2 regions of the Cupriavidus sp. JZ107 genome follow, and region 2 is predicted to be linked to the other one. Evidence: predicted binding sites of a transcription regulator. Region 2 holds the regulator's gene; the other holds the start of a gene.
What was found. The regulator FliA, encoded in region 2, starts transcription of late flagellar genes. The targets are predictions, from matches to a motif close to CTAAAGTTTNNNNNNNNNNNGCCGNTA.

Region 1 (9,053 bases), on a different replicon from region 2:
ACGGCGTCCATATGTTCACGCTGGACCGCGAGGCAGGCAGCTTCGTGCTGACGCAGTCGGATGTCAGGATTCCCGAGGACACCAAGGAATTCGCGATCAATATGTCCAACATGCGGCATTGGGCCCCGCCCGTGCGCCGCTACATCGACGAATGCCTGGCCGGCGAGGAAGGCCCGCGCGGCAAGAACTTCAACATGCGCTGGATCGCGTCGATGGTCGCCGACGTGCACCGTATCCTGACGCGCGGCGGCATCTTCATGTATCCGTGGGACAAGCGCGAGCCGGAGAAGCCGGGCAAGCTGCGGTTGATGTACGAGGCCAACCCGATGGCGATGCTGGTCGAACAGGCCGGCGGCGCGGCCACCAACGGCCATCAGCGCATTCTCGAGGTCCAGCCGGAAAAGCTGCACCAGCGCGTGTCGGTGATCCTGGGCTCCAAGAACGAGGTCGAGCGCGTGACGCGCTACCACCAGGAAGCGCAAGCGGGCAGCTGATACGCCTGCTTGCACGCGGGCCGGTCTTTCGACAGAGGCCGGTCTCGCGAAGCCTGCATCGACGTGCATGGTGCCCGCCGACAGGGAGCCGACCGCATTGCCGGTGGCTCCTTTTTCTTTTCGCAGCGGAAATCAGAATCCGCTCATTTCCTCCGCCTCGTAGAGTCCCTACCCTGCTGTTTTCTCCACGGAGCAAGGAAACCGCGATGGCCCCCCTCTCGGATGCCGGCGCCCGCTACGCCATCACCCCACCGATCAACCCGCCCGTCACCGCCACCACGCCGGCAAACCCGCCGTGCGGCGAGGCCCCGCTGGAACGCACGTCAGTGCAGGCCCTCGCCATCCGGCTGCACGAGACGCTCGATGTCGCGCTGCATTACGGGCTGAGCGACGGCATCGACCTGCATGTCTGCGATCTGCGCCAGCTGGCGAACTGGGGCGTGCCGATCAGCGAGCACGAACGCGAGCTGTACTTCTACCCCTGGACCATCGATGCATCGGACCCGGTGTTTCCGGTCACGCTGGTCCGCCTGCGCGAATTCATCGCCGCGATCGACAACCTGCTGACCGCCCTGGCGCGGCCGGACGAGGCCATGCCCGGCCATCCCGCCTCGCCTACCGGCCGCACCTTCGGCTGACCGCCGCCTGCGGGAACCGTGAAAAAGTGCGCCGGGGGGCTTCACAGCCGCCGGATCCGCTGCTATTATTGCGGGCTCTATCCGGTTCCCAACCGGTGGTGTTGCCGAAGTAGCTCAGTCGGTAGAGCAGCTCATTCGTAATGAGAAGGTCGGGGGTTCGATTCCTCTCTTCGGCACCAGGTTTCAAAGAAATGCCCTTGGATTTTCCAAGGGCATTTTTTTTTGGCGCCCCACCCTTACGCCCCAGGCCAAGGCTCCGTCCGACGGCCGGTCGCTTTCCCGCTCTACCTTTCAGAATCCGCTCAGCGCCCACCGCGCCGACGCTGGATAAGCTCGAACCTCCTCCACCCACTCGAGCTCACCATGAATCCGATCGCGTTGCACCGGCAGTCGCAGTCATTCGGCCCTGCGTCCATTCCCGAAACTCCGCTCGAACGAAAGCTCGCGCCAACGCCCAGGCACAGCGCGGAAAACAACGACACGCCGACTTGCACCGAAGTCCGCGCAATGACGATGCGGCTGGACCAGGCCATTGGCCGCGCCGGCTCGGACGATCCCGATGCGTTCGTCACGCTATGCCTCGCCGACCTCCGGCAAATGGACCGCTGGGGCGTCACGATCCACGGCGAAACGCTCTGGAGCTATTTCGATCTGGGCTCGATCGACGACGTGGAGCCGCGCTATCCGGTAACGTTGGACGAAGCGCGTTTATTGCGTCGCGCCGTTGCCGCGTTGGATCACGATCGCTGTCAGTCGATCCGCCGTAGTGGGCGTTGGCGCGGCACGGTCTGAGCGACGGGCCGACATCGCCAACGCAAGAACACGACAGGATGGAAGCCGGCCCGGCTCTATCCCAACGTTCCGTTCCGGTCAACCCTACTTCACGGTCCCCACTTTCGGGGAGCGCCTTGCTAATATCCCGCGCGGCTTGTTGCCGATAAAAGAACAAGGATCAATAACAAGGAAAAGAGATGAGAAATTGGACGGGATTTACCGCAGCCGCATTGGTTGCCGCGGCACTGAGCGCGTGCGGCGGTGGCGGCGATGACGGGGGCAATGAGGCGGGTAAAGACACGGGCTTTCAACTGTCCGCCAGTCTCGATGGCACGCCGGTCACCGGCTTTGCGCTGAAGGACGGCGGCAGCACGACGCTCAATATCGCGTCGGGCCAGGACCTGCGTCTGAGCGCCAGCAACGGCGTGACGTGGACCGCGAGCATGGAGAAGACCACGATCCAGCCGAAGAGCCAGAACAGTGCGGTGTGGGATGCCGTGCTGATCAGCCCGGAAGGCGGCACGGTGACGCTGGTGGCCAAGTCCGCCGCCGATGCGAGCAAGCTGGCGACCATCCGTATCGAGGTGCCGCCGCACCGCTATGCGCGGGTCGCAGCCAAGGTCGGTGAAACCACGTTGTGGCGCGAGCAGGGCACGACTGTCGACGGCTCACCCATCGACCGCACCTATCGCGATACGACGACTGCCGTCGATTCGCAAGGCGGATTCACGATGAACCGCTACAGGACCACTGGCGAGCTGACCGATACCATCCTCAACGACGCGGATCGCAACCGTACGGCGCGCATTAGCGCAGACAGCCCGAGCCAGACCTGCACCTTCACGCCGAAGCGCGAGCATTTCCAATACCCGATGTTCGTCGGCAAGACCTGGACCTCGGGCTGGCAATATCAGTGTGGCGCATATCACGAAACGGCCGCCCTCGAAGCCAGCGTGGAAGCGTTCGAGCGTGTCGCCGTCGGCAGCGATACGTTCGATACGTTGCGCATCAAGTACGGCGTAGCATTCACCAATTCCAATGACGGCAACCTGACCAACGGCGTGACCGGCAATGCCGCCTACCGGATGGACTACCGCTGCTGGTGGGCCACCGAACTCGGCCGGGCGGTCAAGTGCGAGTTCAACTACAGCTATGTCGGCATTGAGCCGGCCGGCAATATCCGGCACTACACGCAGACCGCGCTGTCGCTGCAGTAACCAGGGCGCGAAGGCGTAACCAGTCTCAGAAAAAGCGGCGCCTGTGCGCCGCTTTTTCATTCCCGCACCACCCCGATCCCTTCGCCGACCAGCCGCAATTCGACCTTCGGCATATCTTCCATCACGCGCATGGTCTTCTGACCGATCGTCACGCTGACGCCGCCATGCACGCACTTGCCGACCACCACGGCGGCGTCCGGGCGTGGATGCAGTTGCTCGGCGAGCTTGGCCAGATGGGCGTCGGTGTCCAGCATGTCCCGCGTGTATTTGAACAGCGTGGCGCGCGCCTTCTCGCGCAGTTCCGGCGTGGCGCGCTCGGGATTCTTGGCGAAGAACGTCATCAGTTGCTGGATCTTGGCCTGCTCCTGTTCCTGCCGGCGCTTGTCCGCCTCCAGCGCCGCCTTCTCGGCGTCCGCATAGGGGTTCAGTCCGACATGGATGGCGGTGGCGGTGCCGGCCGGCGCGCCTAGCGTGCCGGTACGGACCGCATGCCAGGCGCGCGAGCGGCCGCCGGTGATATTGCCGCTGCCGATGGCCGGGTCGCCCGCGGTGATGACCTCGCCTGCAGCAACATCGCTCTGGCGAATGGCGCTGTCGGCGGTGACCGTGGTGCCCGCCTCGACCACGGCGTTTTCGATAAAGCGCGCATGCACCGATCCCTTGCACTGGATCCGCGCGATCGCGCTCGCCGGATCGTGCGGCCCTTCGGACTTGCCGATGATGCCGCCGCTGACGACCACATTGCCGCCGGCCTCGACATGGGCGGCCTCGATGGTGCCGCCGACGATCACGTCGCCGCCGACACGCACCGACATGCCGGTCTTGATGTCGCCGTTGACACGCAGCGTGCCCTCGAACGCGATATTGCCGGAGTGCATGTCGACCGCATCGACCGCGACGACCGGATTGACGCTGACGCCGCGCGCGCGCACCGATGGCAGGCCCGCGACGGTCGCCACCAGCAGATTCGGATCGTGCGCATCCGGGCCGACGCCAGTCAGGCGATCGGAGAACGGCGTGTCGGCAACCTCCGGTGCCGGCAGCACGCGGCCGAACACGTCCTGACCCGCGGTACCCTGCACCGCGGCGACCCGCCGCATCAGATGCGTGCCGGGCTGCACCAGTAGCAGGTTGCCGAGGTCTCGCAGATCGATCCGGGCGTGATCATCCTCGGCGCCGCCGCGGCGCGGCTCCAGCAGATTGACGAAGCGGGCCGGCGTGCCTCGCGTCGGCGCCGTGCCGTGCACGATCGGCAGGTCGTCGCAACGTCCCGCGGCGAAGGCTTCGGCCAATGCCGGCTCGTCGACGGGCAGCTTGATGCCGCGCCCCGCGAGCACGATGCGTACATCGTCGGGCTGCACCGCACGTCCGCCTTCTGGCGGCCAGAGCGTCAGCCGCACCGTCAGCGAGTCGGCATCGATATCGATCTCGAAATAGCCGTCGACGAGTTCGCCGACCACCGCCTCGGCCGGCGGCCCGTCGCGATGGCAGGCGAGCAGGAACGCCGCGATGGCGTGCTCGTCCAGCCTGGCATGCGCCCATCCCTGCGTCTCGAGGGCTGCCATCAGCGCGGCGCGGTCGGGCGGCCCGCTGCCGCCTTCGCCCTCCACCGGCACCTCGTACCGGGCCCGCACGGCCTTGTCCGTGGCCTCCACCCACACCCGTACAACCGAAGCTGCTACGTCACCCATCGCGTCCTCCAGCCGTCTGCCTTTGATTTATCGTTGTTGTTGAGGGCGGCACCGAGTCGACATGCCGCCTGTCCGTCACCTACGGCAGATTTCGGCAAAACTTTAGGAGAATTTTTTCGGGACGCCTTCCGGTAAACTGTCGCCCTGCCCGCCCGGGCCTTCGCCGCTCGCAGGACGCCGCAACATGCCGCAAGACGCGGCGCATCAGGACCCGGGCCAACCCCGCCGTATCCCATGTCGAACACCCACGAAATCCGTCCCGGCCAATCGATCGAGCTGCTCAAGGAACTCCATATCCTGACCCGCGACGGCAAGATGAACCAGGACAGCCGCCGCAAGCTGAAGCAGGTCTATCACCTCTATCAGTTCATCGAACCGCTGTTGCAGGATCTCAAGCGAGACCATGCCGACCTGACGCTGGTCGACCATGGCGCCGGCAAGTCGTATCTCGGCTTCATCCTCTACGATCTGTTCTTCAAGACGCAGCAGGACCGCTCGCACATCTACGGCATCGAGACGCGCGAGGAACTGGTGCGTTCGTCCACCGCGCTCGCCGAGCGGCTCGGTTTCCCGGGCATGTCGTTCCTGAATCTGTCGGTGGCGGAGTCGATCACCTCGGACCGGCTGCCCGCGACGGTCGACATGGTCACCGCGCTGCATGCCTGCAATACCGCTACGGACGATGCGATCCGCTTCGCCTTGACCAAGCGCGCCAAGTACATCGTGGTGGTCCCTTGCTGCCAGGCCGAGGTCGCGGCGGTGCTGCGCAGGAACAAGTCGAAGTCGCTAGGCAATCCGCTGACCGAGATCTGGCGCCATCCGCTGCATACGCGCGAATTCGGCAGCCAGGTCACCAACGTGCTGCGCTGCCTGCAGCTGGAGGCGCACGGCTACCAGGTCACGGTGACCGAGCTGGTCGGGTGGGAACACTCGATGAAGAACGAGCTGATCGTGGCCCAGTACAAGGACCTGCCGCGCCGGCGCCCGTCCGAGCGGCTGGCGCACGTGCTCGAAACGCTGGGGCTCGAGGAAATGCGCGAGCGGTTCTTCACGCCGGCCTGAGCCACGGCGTCAGCCGCGCGCTCACCCACGCTTACCGGGGTTCGTCCCCCGCCATCCAGCGCCGCCAGCCTTCGTGACCGAGCCGGCGCAGGGTTTCCTCATTGCGCTCGTAGATGTCCGCCGCGTCGGGAAAGGCCTCGACCGCGCGGGCAATGCTGTCTTCGCGCAGCAGATGCAGGATCGGATACGGCGCGCGATTGGTGTAGTTCTCGATATCGTCGGCATCGGTGCCGGCGAACTGGTATTGCGGGTGGAAGCTGGCGATCTGCAGCACGCCGGACAGGCCGAGGCTGTCGAGCATGCGTTCGGCCAGGTACAGGAAATCGTTGTAGTCGGCGAAGTCCGCCAGCATCCGGGGGACGATCAGCAGCGTGGTATCGATGTGCGCCGGATTGGCCGCGGCCAGCGCCTTCAGCTCGGCCTCGACGGTATCGAGCAGCGCCTCGGCGTCGGTGGCCTCGCAGACCACGTAGCGGATCTGGTCCTTGACGTGGACGCTTTTGGCGAACGGACACAGATTGAGCCCGATCACCGCGCGCGTCAGCCAGTGACGCGTGGCATCGACGATCTGCTGCTGCTCCGCCGGCGACATCGCTCAGGCCGCCTTGCCGATGCGGCCGACGATATCGAGCGCGACCGCCTCGGCGACCTCGATGCCGTCGATCGCGGCGGAATAGATGCCGCCCGCGTAGCCCGCACCTTCGCCGGCCGGATAGAGTCCCGCGACATTGACGCTCTGGTAGTCGTCCTTGCGGCGGATGCGCAGCGGCGACGAGGTCCGCGTTTCGACGCCGGTCAGCACGGCGTCGTCCATCGCGAAGCCAGGCACCTGCCGTTCGAACGCCGGCAGCGCCTCGCGAATCGCTTCGATCACGTAGTCGGGCAGTGCGGTGCTCAGATCGGTCGGGGTCACGCCCGGCTTGTACGAGGGCTCTACCGTGCCGAGCGCGGTGGACGGCCGCCGCGCCAGGAAGTCGCCGACCAGCTGGCCCGGCGCGCAGTAGTTGCGCCCGCCCAGCTCGAAGGCGCGTTCTTCCCAATGGCGCTGGAACTCGATGCCGGCCAGCGGTCCGCCCGGATAGTCGTCGGGCGTGATGCCGACGACGATGCCGGCATTGGCGTTGCGCTCGGCGCGCTTGTACTGGCTCATGCCGTTGGTGACCACGCGCCCCGGCTCGGATGCCGCCGCCACCACGGTGCCGCCCGGGCACATGCAGAAGCTGTAGACCGAACGGCCGTTGCTGCAGTGGTGCACGATCTTGTAGTCGGCGGCGCCCAGCAGCTTGTTGCCGGCAAACTTGCCGAAGCGGCTGCGGTTGATCATGCCCTGCGGATGTTCGATGCGAAAGCCGAGCGAGAACGGCTTGGCCTCCATGAACACGCCGCGTCGGTACAGCATCTCGAAGGTATCGCGCGCGCTGTGGCCGACCGCCAGGATCACCTGCTCGCACGGCAGATAGTCGCCATTGGACAGCTGCAGTCCGCGCACGCGGCCGCCTTCGATGTCGATATCGTCGACGCGCGTGTCGAAACGGATCTCGCCCCCGAGCGCGAAGATCTCCGCACGGATGTTCTCGACCATCTTGACCAGCCGGAACGTGCCGATGTGCGGCCGCGCCTTGAACAGGATGTCCTCCGGCGCGCCGGCCTTGACGAACTCGTGCAGTACCTTGCGGCCGTAGTGCTTCGGGTCCTTGATCTGGCTGTAGAGCTTGCCGTCGGAGAAGGTACCGGCACCGCCCTCGCCGAACTGCACGTTCGATTCCGGATTCAGCACGCTCTTGCGCCATAGACCGAAGGTGTCGCGGGTGCGTTCGCGCACTTCCTTGCCGCGCTCCAGAATGATCGGGCGAAAGCCCATCTGCGCGAGGAGCAGCCCGGCCAGCAGGCCGCACGGGCCCATGCCGATCACCACCGGTCGCGGCGTGGCCGTGTGCTGCGGCGCCTGCGCGACGAAGCGGTACGTCATGTCCGGCGTCACGCTCCAGTTCGGCTTGCCGGCGATGCGCTTGCGCGCCGCCTCCTCGTCCTTCACCTCGATATCGACGATATACGTCAGCTTGATATCGGAGCGCTTGCGTGCGTCGTGCGCGCGGCGGAACACGGTAAAGGACACCATGCCATCGCCCTTGATGCCGATCTCGATCAGCCGCGCGCGGACAGCGGCCTCCAGGTCACTTTCTGAATGGTCGAGGGGGAGCTTGAGTTCACTGAGGCGTAGCATGGGGAACGAGGTATTCGGCGGCCGAGCGGCGGGTCCGATGGCCAACCCGCAATTCTAAAGCCTTTCGGCCGCGCCGGCCCCTCGCTGCCGCCGCTGCCCCCCCCGGGTGGGCCGTCGGTCCTTGGCGCTCAATCCTGGGCTGGCACCTGCCCCAGCAGCGCGGCATAGCGAGCCAGGTCGACATTGCCGCCGGACAGGATGATGCCGACCCGCTTGCCGGCGATCGGGGCCTTGCCGGCGAAGGCCGCCGCAGCGCCCAGGCAGCCGGTCGGTTCGACGACCAGTTTCATGCGGCCGGCAAAGAAGCGCATCGCCTCGACCAGTTGGGCGTCGCTGACCGTGACGATATCGTCGACCAGCTGCTGCAGCACCGGGAAGGTGTGGCGGCCAAGATGCTGGGTCTGCGCCCCGTCCGCGATCGTGTTGGGCGTGCCGATCTCGACGATGCGCCCCGCCCGCAGGCTTTGCTGCCCGTCGTTGCCCGCTTCGGGCTCGACCCCGATGATCTTGCAGCCGGGATGCATCGCCCGCGCCGCCACGGCGCTGCCCGACAGCAGACCCCCACCGCCCAGCGGGACCAGCAACACGTCCAGCGGACCGGCCTGCTCGAACAGCTCCTTGGCGGCGGTGCCCTGCCCGGCCATCACGTCCGGATGGTCGAACGGCGGGATCAGCGTCAGGCCCTGCTCGCGCGCCAGCCGCTCGCTGATGGCATGGCGGTCCTCGGTATAGCGGTCGTACAGCACGACTTCGCCGCCATAGCCGCGCGTCGCGGCGATCTTGGCCGCGGGCGCGTCCTTGGGCATCACGATCACCGCGCGCGTGCCGAACAGCCGCGCCGACAGCGCAATCGCCTGCGCATGGTTGCCCGACGAGAACGCCGCGACACCGGCGGCGCGCTGTGCGGCAGACAGTTGCGCGATCGCGTTGTAGCCGCCGCGAAACTTGAAGGC
Region 2 (9,053 bases):
GTGCTGCTGTTCTCGACGCTGCTGCGGCTGTCGCTGAACGTCGCCTCCACCCGCGTGGTGCTGCTCGAGGGCCATACCGGCCCCGACGCGGCCGGCAAGGTGATCGAGGCCTTCGGCCACTTCCTGGTCGGCGGCAACTTCGCGGTCGGCATCGTGGTGTTTGCGATCCTGGTCGTGATCAACTTCATGGTGATCACCAAGGGCGCGGGCCGTATCGCCGAGGTCGGCGCGCGCTTCATGCTGGACGCGATGCCGGGCAAGCAGATGGCGATCGACGCGGACCTGAACGCCGGCCTGATCAACGAAGAGGGCGCGCGCAAGCGCCGCGCCGAGGTCGCGCAGGAATCGGACTTCTACGGCGCGATGGACGGTGCCAGCAAGTTCGTGCGCGGCGATGCGATCGCCGGCCTGCTGATCATGTTCATCAACGTGTTCGCCGGCATGGTGGTCGGCATGGTGCAGCACGACCTGGACTTCTCGACCGCGGTGCGCAACTACACGCTGCTGACCATCGGCGACGGCCTGGTTGCCCAGATCCCCGCGCTGGTAATCTCGACCGCCGCCGGTGTCATCGTCTCGCGCGTGTCGAACGACCAGGACGTCGGCGAGCAGCTGACCGGCCAGCTGTTCTCCGATCCGCGCGTGCTGTACCTGACCGGCGGCATTATCGGCCTGCTGGGCATCATCCCCGGCATGCCGCACATTGCCTTCCTGCTGCTGGCCGGCGGGCTGGTCTGGTTCGGTACCTATGTCAGCAAGCGCCAGCTGGCTGCCAAGCAAACCGCCAAGCGCGAAGAGCGTACGCCCGCCGCGCTGGCCAACGAGAACACCGAGGCGACCTGGGACGACGTCACGCTGGTCGATCCGCTGGGCATGGAAGTCGGCTACCGGCTGATTCCGCTGGTCGACCGCGCGCAGAACGGCGAGCTGCTGGGCCGGATCAAGAGCATCCGCAAGAAGGTCGCGCAGGAGGTCGGCTTCCTGGTGCCGGTGGTGCATATCCGCGACAACCTGGAACTGAAGCCCAACGCCTACCGCATCACGCTCAAGGGCGTCGAGATCGGCTACGGCGAGGCGGTGCCCGGCCAATGGATGGCGATCGATCCGGGCCAGGTCAGCGGCACGCTGCCCGGCACGCCGACGCGCGATCCGGCGTTCGGCCTGCCGGCGGTCTGGATCGACAGCGGCATCAAGGAACAGGCGCAGGCGCTCGGCTACACCGTGGTCGACGCCAGCACCGTGGTCGCCACGCACCTGAACCATCTGATCCACCAGCACGCGGCCGAGCTGCTGGGCCGCCAGGAAGTGCAGGCGCTGCTGGACCGTATCGCCAAGGATTCGCCGAAGCTGACCGAGGACCTGGTGCCCAAGACGATCACGCTGACGTCGCTGCAGAAGGTGCTGCAGAACCTGCTCGACGAGAGTGTGCCGATCCGCGACATGCGCACGATCCTCGATGTGATCGCCGAACATGCGCCGAAGATCAGCGACCCCAACGAGCTGACCGCGCTGGTGCGCATGGCGCTGGGCCGCGCGATCACGCAGCAGTGGTTCCCCAACGGTGCCGACCTGCAGGTGATCGGCCTGGATGCCGGCCTCGAGCGCGTGCTGTCGCAGGCGTTGAACTCGGGCGGCAGCATCGAGCCCGGCCTGGCCGATGCGCTGGTGCAGCAGGCGCAGGCCGCGGTGGCCCGCCAGGAGCAGATGGGCCTCGATCCGGTGCTGCTGGTCCCGCATGCGCTGCGGCCGTTGCTGTCCCGCTTCCTGCGGCGGACCATGCCGCAGCTCAGGGTGCTGTCGCACGCGGAGGTGCCGGACAACCGCAATATCCGTATTACCGCGATGATCGGCGGCGCGGGCTGAGTCCGATCGTCGGGGGGGCGGCGCCGCAGCCGCGGTGCGATCGCAGGCGACAGGAGCACTCCCTGTCGCCTGTTTCTCATCAGGGACCGAAATAATTGCTGGGCGCTGCCGTTAACCCGGAGACGAGGACGTGCGGCGCCGTCATCGCCCAAATAGCGCCGCAATCCCCCGCCTATTCAGCCCAATAGCACGAGACCCCCGCTCGCATAATCGACACGTCGAAGAGGCCGGCTGCCGCTTCGCCACGTGGTGTCGATAGCCGAATGCGGCGATCCCCGCAACGTCCCGCTCCCTCCTTCCTGCGCGAGACGTCCGTCGCCACCACGCGAGAACAGACCGGCCTGTGCCCGTCGGCCGCATGCCGACACCATCGCGGCCAGCGATGCCGCGGTGCCGGACAACCGAACATCGAATGATTGCCACGAGCGGCGGTGCCGCTGGATCCCGCTGAAACAAGGGTCGCGAAACATGAGCGTAGCCAAATTTGTGGCGGCCAACGGCCGCGAAGCCTTGCGCCAGGTGCGCGAAGCCATGGGGCCGGACGCCGTGGTGCTGTCCAACCGCACCGTCGACGGCGGCGTCGAGATCGTGGCCATGCGCGATACCGATCTGGGCGCGATCTCGGACAGCGCGCCTCGGTTCCAGCCGCCGCTGCGCGAGCCGATCCAGGCCGCGGCCGCGGAGGACATCGACGGCATTCGCGGCGAACTGCAATCGATGCGCGCGCTGATCGAGCGGCAGCTGTCGGGCATCGCGGTCCCCGCCGTGCCGGCCGCCGCGGCCGATCCGCTGCGCGAGTCGCTGTTCGAATGGCTGGTCGGCGCGGGCTTTTCCGCGCAACTGGCGCGCACGCTGCTGGCGCGGCTGCCGGCCGGCTACGACCGTCCGGCCGCGATGGGCTGGATCCGCCAGGAGATCGCCAGCAAGGTGCCGGTGCTGGCCGACGAGGACGCGCTGTTCGGCCAGGGCGGCGTGCTGGCGCTGGTTGGCCCCACCGGGGTCGGAAAGACCACCACCACCGCCAAGCTGGCCGCGCGCTTCGTGCTGAAGCATGGCGCCGACAAGCTCGCGCTGCTGACCACCGACACCTTCCGGATCGGCGCGCACGAGCAGCTGCGGATCTACGGCGACATCCTCGGCGTGCCGGTGCACGCGGTCAAGGATGCGTCGGATCTGCGTCTCGCGCTGGGCGCGCTGTCGCAGAAGCATCTGGTGATCATCGACACCGTCGGCATGAGCCAGCGCGACCGCAACCTGTCCGAGCAGATCGCGATGCTGGCCGGCGCGCCGGCGCCGGTGCAGCGCGTGCTGCTGCTCAATGGCGCCAGCCACGGCGATACGCTCAACGAGGTGGTGCACGCCTACCGCCACGATGCCGCGCCGGGCGCCGGCATCGACGGCTGCATCATCAGCAAGCTCGACGAGGCCACCCATCTGGGCTCGGTGCTCGATGTCGTGATCCGGCACCGGCTGCCGGTGTTCTACGCGTCGACCGGCCAGCGCGTGCCGGAGCATCTGGAACTGGCGCGCGGCGACGCGCTGGTCGAGCGCGCCTTCCTGATGCCGCGGCGCGGCTCCGTGTTTGCCGACGCGCAGGCCGCGCGCCGCGCGCTGGCGGCGCAAGGCGCCGACGATACCGCCGACGCGAGCCACGGCGCGCGCAGCGAAGCCCACGACGTGCTGCGCTCGATCGCCGACAGCGGCCATGCCGTCGGCGCGTGCGTCAACGCGCTGCGCGATGGCCCCTATGGCTTTGCGCTGCTGCGCGAGCTGTGGGCCAGCCGCGGCCAGGGCCAAGCCGCCCCGACCGAGCTGCGTCCGCTGGTACGCCAGGTCCGCGATGCCGTCTGCCAGGACGCCAGCCGGCATTGCGAACACTTCGTGCTGTCCGCCTCGGTGACGCTCCCCTGCGCGGTGCCGGGCCGCCGCGCGCCGCAGCCGTGGCAGCACACGCTGTGGCTCGGCGACCGTGACGGCATGCCGCTGATGGCCACCGTGACGCCGCTGGCGCGCACGCAGCAGGCCGGCGGCTGGGACACCGAGATGGCGGACTGGCGCGCCGCGCTGGCCGCACGCCGTACCGTCGTCCATCTGCTCGATACGATGCCGGCCGGCGCTACGCTGCAACGCTGGCAGTCGAGCGGCGAACGCTGGCTGGCGGCAGCGCGCAAGAGCACGCGCGTGCTGTGCGACGGCACGGCATGGAAGCTCGATGCGCTGGCCGACACGCTGACTTTCCACGCGCAGGCCGAACTGCGCTGGCGCGACCGCGACGCGGTGCAATGGGTTGCGCAGACCAGGGTGCGCGTGCTCGAAGGGCAGGCCCGCGCCGCGCGCGGCACCGCCACCGAAGGCGGCATCGAGGCCGTGCTGCTGGTGGCGCGGACCATCGAGCGCGACAGCGGCCAGACGCTGGCCGTCGACTATCTGCTGGCCGATCCGGCGCTCGCCGGCGCCGGCGCGCAGCTCGCTCAGTGGGCACGCTGGGGCGAGGCCGCGGCGCTGCAATGCCGCACGCTGCGCCATGCGCTGGACCATCTCGGCCGCCCGGCCGGCATGTCGCCGCAGGCCTTTGACGTCGATGCGCTGGTCGCGCTGCAGGCAGGCATGACCGCGTTGCGGCTGGCGCATGCGCCGGCCCAGGCGGCGATCGACTGCCTGGCAGGACTGGCCGGCCAGGCAGGCCGGTCGGCCGCCAGGGACGCGGCGCCCGGCGCCGCCGCGCTGCTCGAAGGACTGGGCCGCCTGCTGGCCTTGCTCGACGTGCTGGAGAACTTCCCGGGTCGCAACGCCGCGGCGTCGTCGCCGGCTACCGGCTCGAACGAACAGCGTGCTGCGGATGCGCCGATCGCCGCGATCCACGTCGCGACCCATGCCGATGCGGCCACTGCACCGCCCACTCCGGCGCTGCCCGAATCCGCGCAGCACCTCGCCCAACGGATGACGCGGAGCGCCGCGGGCACGCAAGAGAACGCGTCGGCGAAGTTCGACCTGGCCGCGCTTGGAGACTGATTGAACATGCTTGCCGTCGATCAGGCCGAAAGCCTGCGCCGCATGCTGGCGCCGCGCGCCACCCGCCGTATCGCCGTGTTCGCCTGCGAGCCGGGTGCCGGTGCGACCACGGTCGCGCTGGGCCTCGCGCATGCGCTGGCGCTGCAGGGCGAGCGCGTGCTGCTGGTCGATGAGGACCTGCCGCACGCGCGCGCGACGCGCCTTGCCGGTGCCGCGCCCTCGGGCACGCTGGCCCAGGTGCTCGCCGGCACCGTCGCGGCCGATGCCGCGGTCGGTCGCCGCGAAGCCGGCATGCCGGCGCTGCTGCCCGGCGATGCGACGGCGTGGGGCTCGCTGCAGGCGCTGCAGGACTTTCGCACCGTCGTTACCGACGCACGAGTCGGCGCCGATGGCGCGCTGTCACGCTTCGCCGGCGCCGCGCACAACCTGGTGGTGGTGATGCGGCCCGAGCGCGAATCGCTGACCGCCGCCTATGCCTGCATCAAGCGGCTGCATCATCGTTACGCCTGCCGGCAGTTCGAGCTGGTGGTCAACGGCGCCGCCAGCGAAGCGTCGGCGATGGCCATCGCCGGCAATCTGGCGCGCACCGCGGGCCAGTACCTGGGCGTGCAGGCGCGCTGCGCCGGCGTGCTGCCGGCCGACCCGCTGGTCGCGCGCGGCACGGCGCTGTCGCGCGGCGTGGTCGACGCCTTCCCGGGCGCGCCGGCCACCGCCATGCTGCGCCGACTTGCCGCCAGCATCGCTGGCTGGCCTCTTTCACCCGATCCCGAACCGATGCCCGCTGCGGGCCCTCCTGGCGCCTCGACCGTTGTCGCCAGCGCCGCGCCGCCCGCATCGGCGATGGCCTGCTAGCACTCGCGAGAATTCCACCATGTACACGATCCAGGGAAAGCTCGAACAGACCGACACCGTCCAGACCCATGCGCCGCTGGTCCGGCGCATCGCCCTGCAGCTGGCGGCGAAGCTGCCGGCCAGCGTGCAACTGGACGACCTGATCCAGGCCGGCATGATCGGCCTGCTCGATGCCGCCCGGCGCTACGAAGACACCCACGGCGCGCGCTTCGAGACCTATGCCAGCCAGCGTATCCGCGGCGCGATGCTCGACGAGGTACGCGCCAATGACTGGCAGTCCCGCAGCCTGCGCCAGTCGACGCGCCGGATCGAACGGACCGTGCGCGCGCTGGAGCAGAAGCTCGGCCGCACGCCGCTGGACTCGGAGGTCGCCGAAGAACTCGAGATGCCGCTGGACGAATACCAGAGCATGCTCAACGAGGTCTATGGCTGCCAGCTGCTGCACTACGAGGACTTCGAGCGCTCCGGCGAGGAGGACTTCCTCGATCGCCACCTGACCGTCAGCGAGGACGGCAATCCGCTGACGCTGCTGATGGAGAGCGGCATGCGCGGCGCGCTGATCCGCGCGATCGAACGGCTGCCCGAACGCGAGAAGCTGGTGCTGTCGCTGTGCTACGACCAGGAGCTGAACCTGCGCGAAATCGGCGCGGTGCTCGAGGTCACCGAATCGCGCGTTTGCCAGATCCGCAGCCAGGCGATCAACCGGCTGCGCAGCCAGTTGCGCGGGCTGCTGTGATGGCTGGCACGGCAGCTCGCATGTTCCGGTCGATCGCGGCGGTCGCCGCGGCGATGACGTCGACCGCCGTCGTCGCCTCGCCGCTGATGCATACGAACTTCGGTGCCGACTCGCGCCATGCGTGGACGGCCTCGGTGTCCGCACCGGCGCTGTACGGCCGCGGCGTGCGGGCCTTGTCGGCGCCTATCCTACCCAGCGGCTTTCTGACACAGGCCGAAGGGGTGATCACCGCGGTGCGCTGGCGTTACCGTTTTGCCCGTGTGCCACCGCCAAATCTGCAAGCCTATCTCTGTAATGCCAACCGCTGCGTGATGCTGCCGGGGCCCGAGGGCAAGACCGATGCCTTCCGCGGGGATGATGCCGACAAGGGTTTCGTCTTTGCGTTCCGCATTCCGGGACAGGGGCCGCTGAGCCCCGTGCTGCAAGGACAGGCCAGCCAGATCACGGTCAGCTATCGCTGAATGGCGGGCGCTGCCCAAGCGGCCAGGTGACCGCGAAGTCGCCGTCGTGACGACGTGATTTGCGGTGGACTTGCCGGCTCGGAGCGGGTGGCATTGAATGTGCTTGTTGCCAATGGAGAATTTGGCAGCGAGACATCGAAATGAGCCCCAACCGAACCAGCGGTAATCGCATCCGCCTGCTGGAGAACGGCGACGAATATTTCCCGCGCGTCTTTGCCGCGATCGCCGCCGCCCGGACCAGCGTGCTGCTGGAAACCTTCATCCTGTTCGACGACCGCGTCGGCGTGGCGCTGCGCGAGGCCTTGATTGCCGCGGCAAAACGCGGTGTCCATGTGGCGATCACGGTCGACGGCTACGGCTCGCCCGATCTGCCGCCGGAGTTCGTCGCCGGCATGGTCGCCGCGGGCGTGCGCTTCCACATCTTCGCGCCACGCCGGCGGCTGCTCGGCGTGCGGACCAATCTGTTCCGCCGGCTGCATCGCAAGCTGGTGGCGATCGACGGACGGATCGCCTTCATCGGCGGTATCAACTTCTCCGCGCAGCACCTGACCGACCATGGTCCGCAGGCCAAGCAGGACTATGCGGTCGAGGTGGAGGGACCGGTCGCCCACGAGGTGCATCGCTTCCTCGCGCAGACGCTGCCGCCGGGCGACGTCGAAGTGCCCGCGGTCCCGCCTCCGCCGCCGGCCGGCACCATGGCCGCGTGGCTGGTCACGCGGGACAACGACGCGCATCCGACCGATATCGAATGGGAGTACCTGCAGGCGATCCGCGCCGCGCGGCACCAGGTGGTGATCGCCAACGCCTACTTCCTGCCCGGCTATCGCGTGCTGCACGCGATCTGCGAGGCCGCGCAGCGCGGCGTCGACGTGCGGCTGATCCTGCAGGGCAACCCCGACATGCTGTGGGTCAAGCGGATGGCCGACATGCTGTACGCCCATCTTCAAGACGCCGGCGTGCGCATCTTCGAATATTGCGAGCGGCCGCTGCACGGCAAGGTCGCGGTGATCGACCGTGACTGGTCCACCGTCGGCTCCAGCAATCTCGACCCGCTGAGCCTGTCGCTGAATCTCGAAGCCAATCTGGTGATTCGCGACGCCGGCTTCGCCCGCGGCCTGCGCGAGAACCTCGACACGCTGATGGCCAATGCGTGCCGCGAGATCCCGCCGAATCGCCAGACGCGGCGCGCGCCGCTGCAGCTGGCGGCGACCACGCTGATGTTCCACTTCCTGCGCCGCTTCCCCGCATGGGCGGGCTGGCTGCCGGCCCACACGCCGAAGCTGGTGGTGGCCACCGCCGAGCCGTCGCGCCGGCCCTGGCGATTTCCGGTCCTGAAGCGGGACGCCGGTGGAGCGGAATAGTTGACGGTACAAAGGGATGACGCGGAAGGATGACGGCAATACGACGACGGCAAATCGACCACGACAACCAGATGACGGCACGACAGGCGACTGACCACCACACGAGAACACGGCGGCGCAGCCGCTGGGCGCAGGTGCGCCGCGTATTGGGCATCGTCTTCGTCGCGCTGGTGGTGGTGCTGGTGGTCAGGAAGCTTGCCGAGGTCGAATGGGCCGAAGTCTGGGTCACGCTGCAGGAATACGACTACCGCACGCTGACGCCGGCTGCGCTGCTGGTCGTGCTGAGCTATTTCTGGCATTCGGCGTTCGACCTGCTGGGCCGCTGGTATGCGCGGCATCGGCTGTCGTCGCCGCGCGTACTGGTGATCGCCTTCGTCAGCTATGCCTTCAATCTGAACCTGGGCGCGCTGGTCGGCGGGCTCGGCATTCGCTATCGGCTCTATTCCGGGGCGGGACTGTCGGGCGCGCAGATCGCGTCGGTCTATACGATCGGCGTGGTCAGCAACTGGATCGGCTATCTGGCGCTGCTCGGCGCGGTGCTGGCTGCCCGCACCGTGGTGCTGCCGCCCGAGTGGGGGCTCAATGCCACGCTGCTGCAGATCGCGGGGTTTGCGCTGCTGGCCGCGGTCGCCGCGTATCTGGTCGCGTGCGCCAGGGCGCGGCGGCGCCGCTGGACGGTACGCGGCCATGCCTTCCATCTGCCGCCGTTGCGGTTCGCGGTGATGCAGTGCGCGCTGTCGATAACCAACTGGCTGACCATCTCGGCCA

Region 1: a site for FliA is predicted at 4,894-4,920, ahead of M1D55_RS20365 (DUF342 domain-containing protein). Genes of this name have one in related genera too.

The regions. Positions count from the first base shown of each region.
Region 1 is NZ_CP096481.1:2,363,496-2,372,548, forward strand. Features, by position in the region: gene M1D55_RS20340 (class 1 fructose-bisphosphatase) at 1-494, shown strand, start outside; gene M1D55_RS20345 (hypothetical protein) at 701-1,132, shown strand; tRNA gene M1D55_RS20350 (tRNA-Thr) at 1,236-1,311, shown strand; gene M1D55_RS20355 (hypothetical protein) at 1,496-1,924, shown strand; gene M1D55_RS20360 (hypothetical protein) at 2,104-3,123, shown strand; gene M1D55_RS20365 (DUF342 domain-containing protein) at 3,180-4,814, opposite strand; gene M1D55_RS20370 (class I SAM-dependent methyltransferase) at 5,049-5,876, shown strand; gene M1D55_RS20375 (DUF1415 domain-containing protein) at 5,908-6,468, opposite strand; gene M1D55_RS20380 (NAD(P)/FAD-dependent oxidoreductase) at 6,472-8,100, opposite strand; gene M1D55_RS20385 (threo-3-hydroxy-L-aspartate ammonia-lyase) at 8,229-9,053, opposite strand, start outside.
Region 2 is NZ_CP096480.1:2,004,763-2,013,815, reverse strand. Features, by position in the region: gene flhA (flagellar biosynthesis protein FlhA) at 1-1,863, shown strand, start outside; gene flhF (flagellar biosynthesis protein FlhF) at 2,332-4,875, shown strand; gene M1D55_RS08680 (MinD/ParA family ATP-binding protein) at 4,882-5,727, shown strand; gene M1D55_RS08675 (RNA polymerase sigma factor FliA) at 5,747-6,463, shown strand; gene M1D55_RS08670 (flagellar protein FlhE) at 6,484-6,924, shown strand; gene clsB (cardiolipin synthase ClsB) at 7,065-8,285, shown strand; gene M1D55_RS08660 (lysylphosphatidylglycerol synthase domain-containing protein) at 8,357-9,053, shown strand, end outside.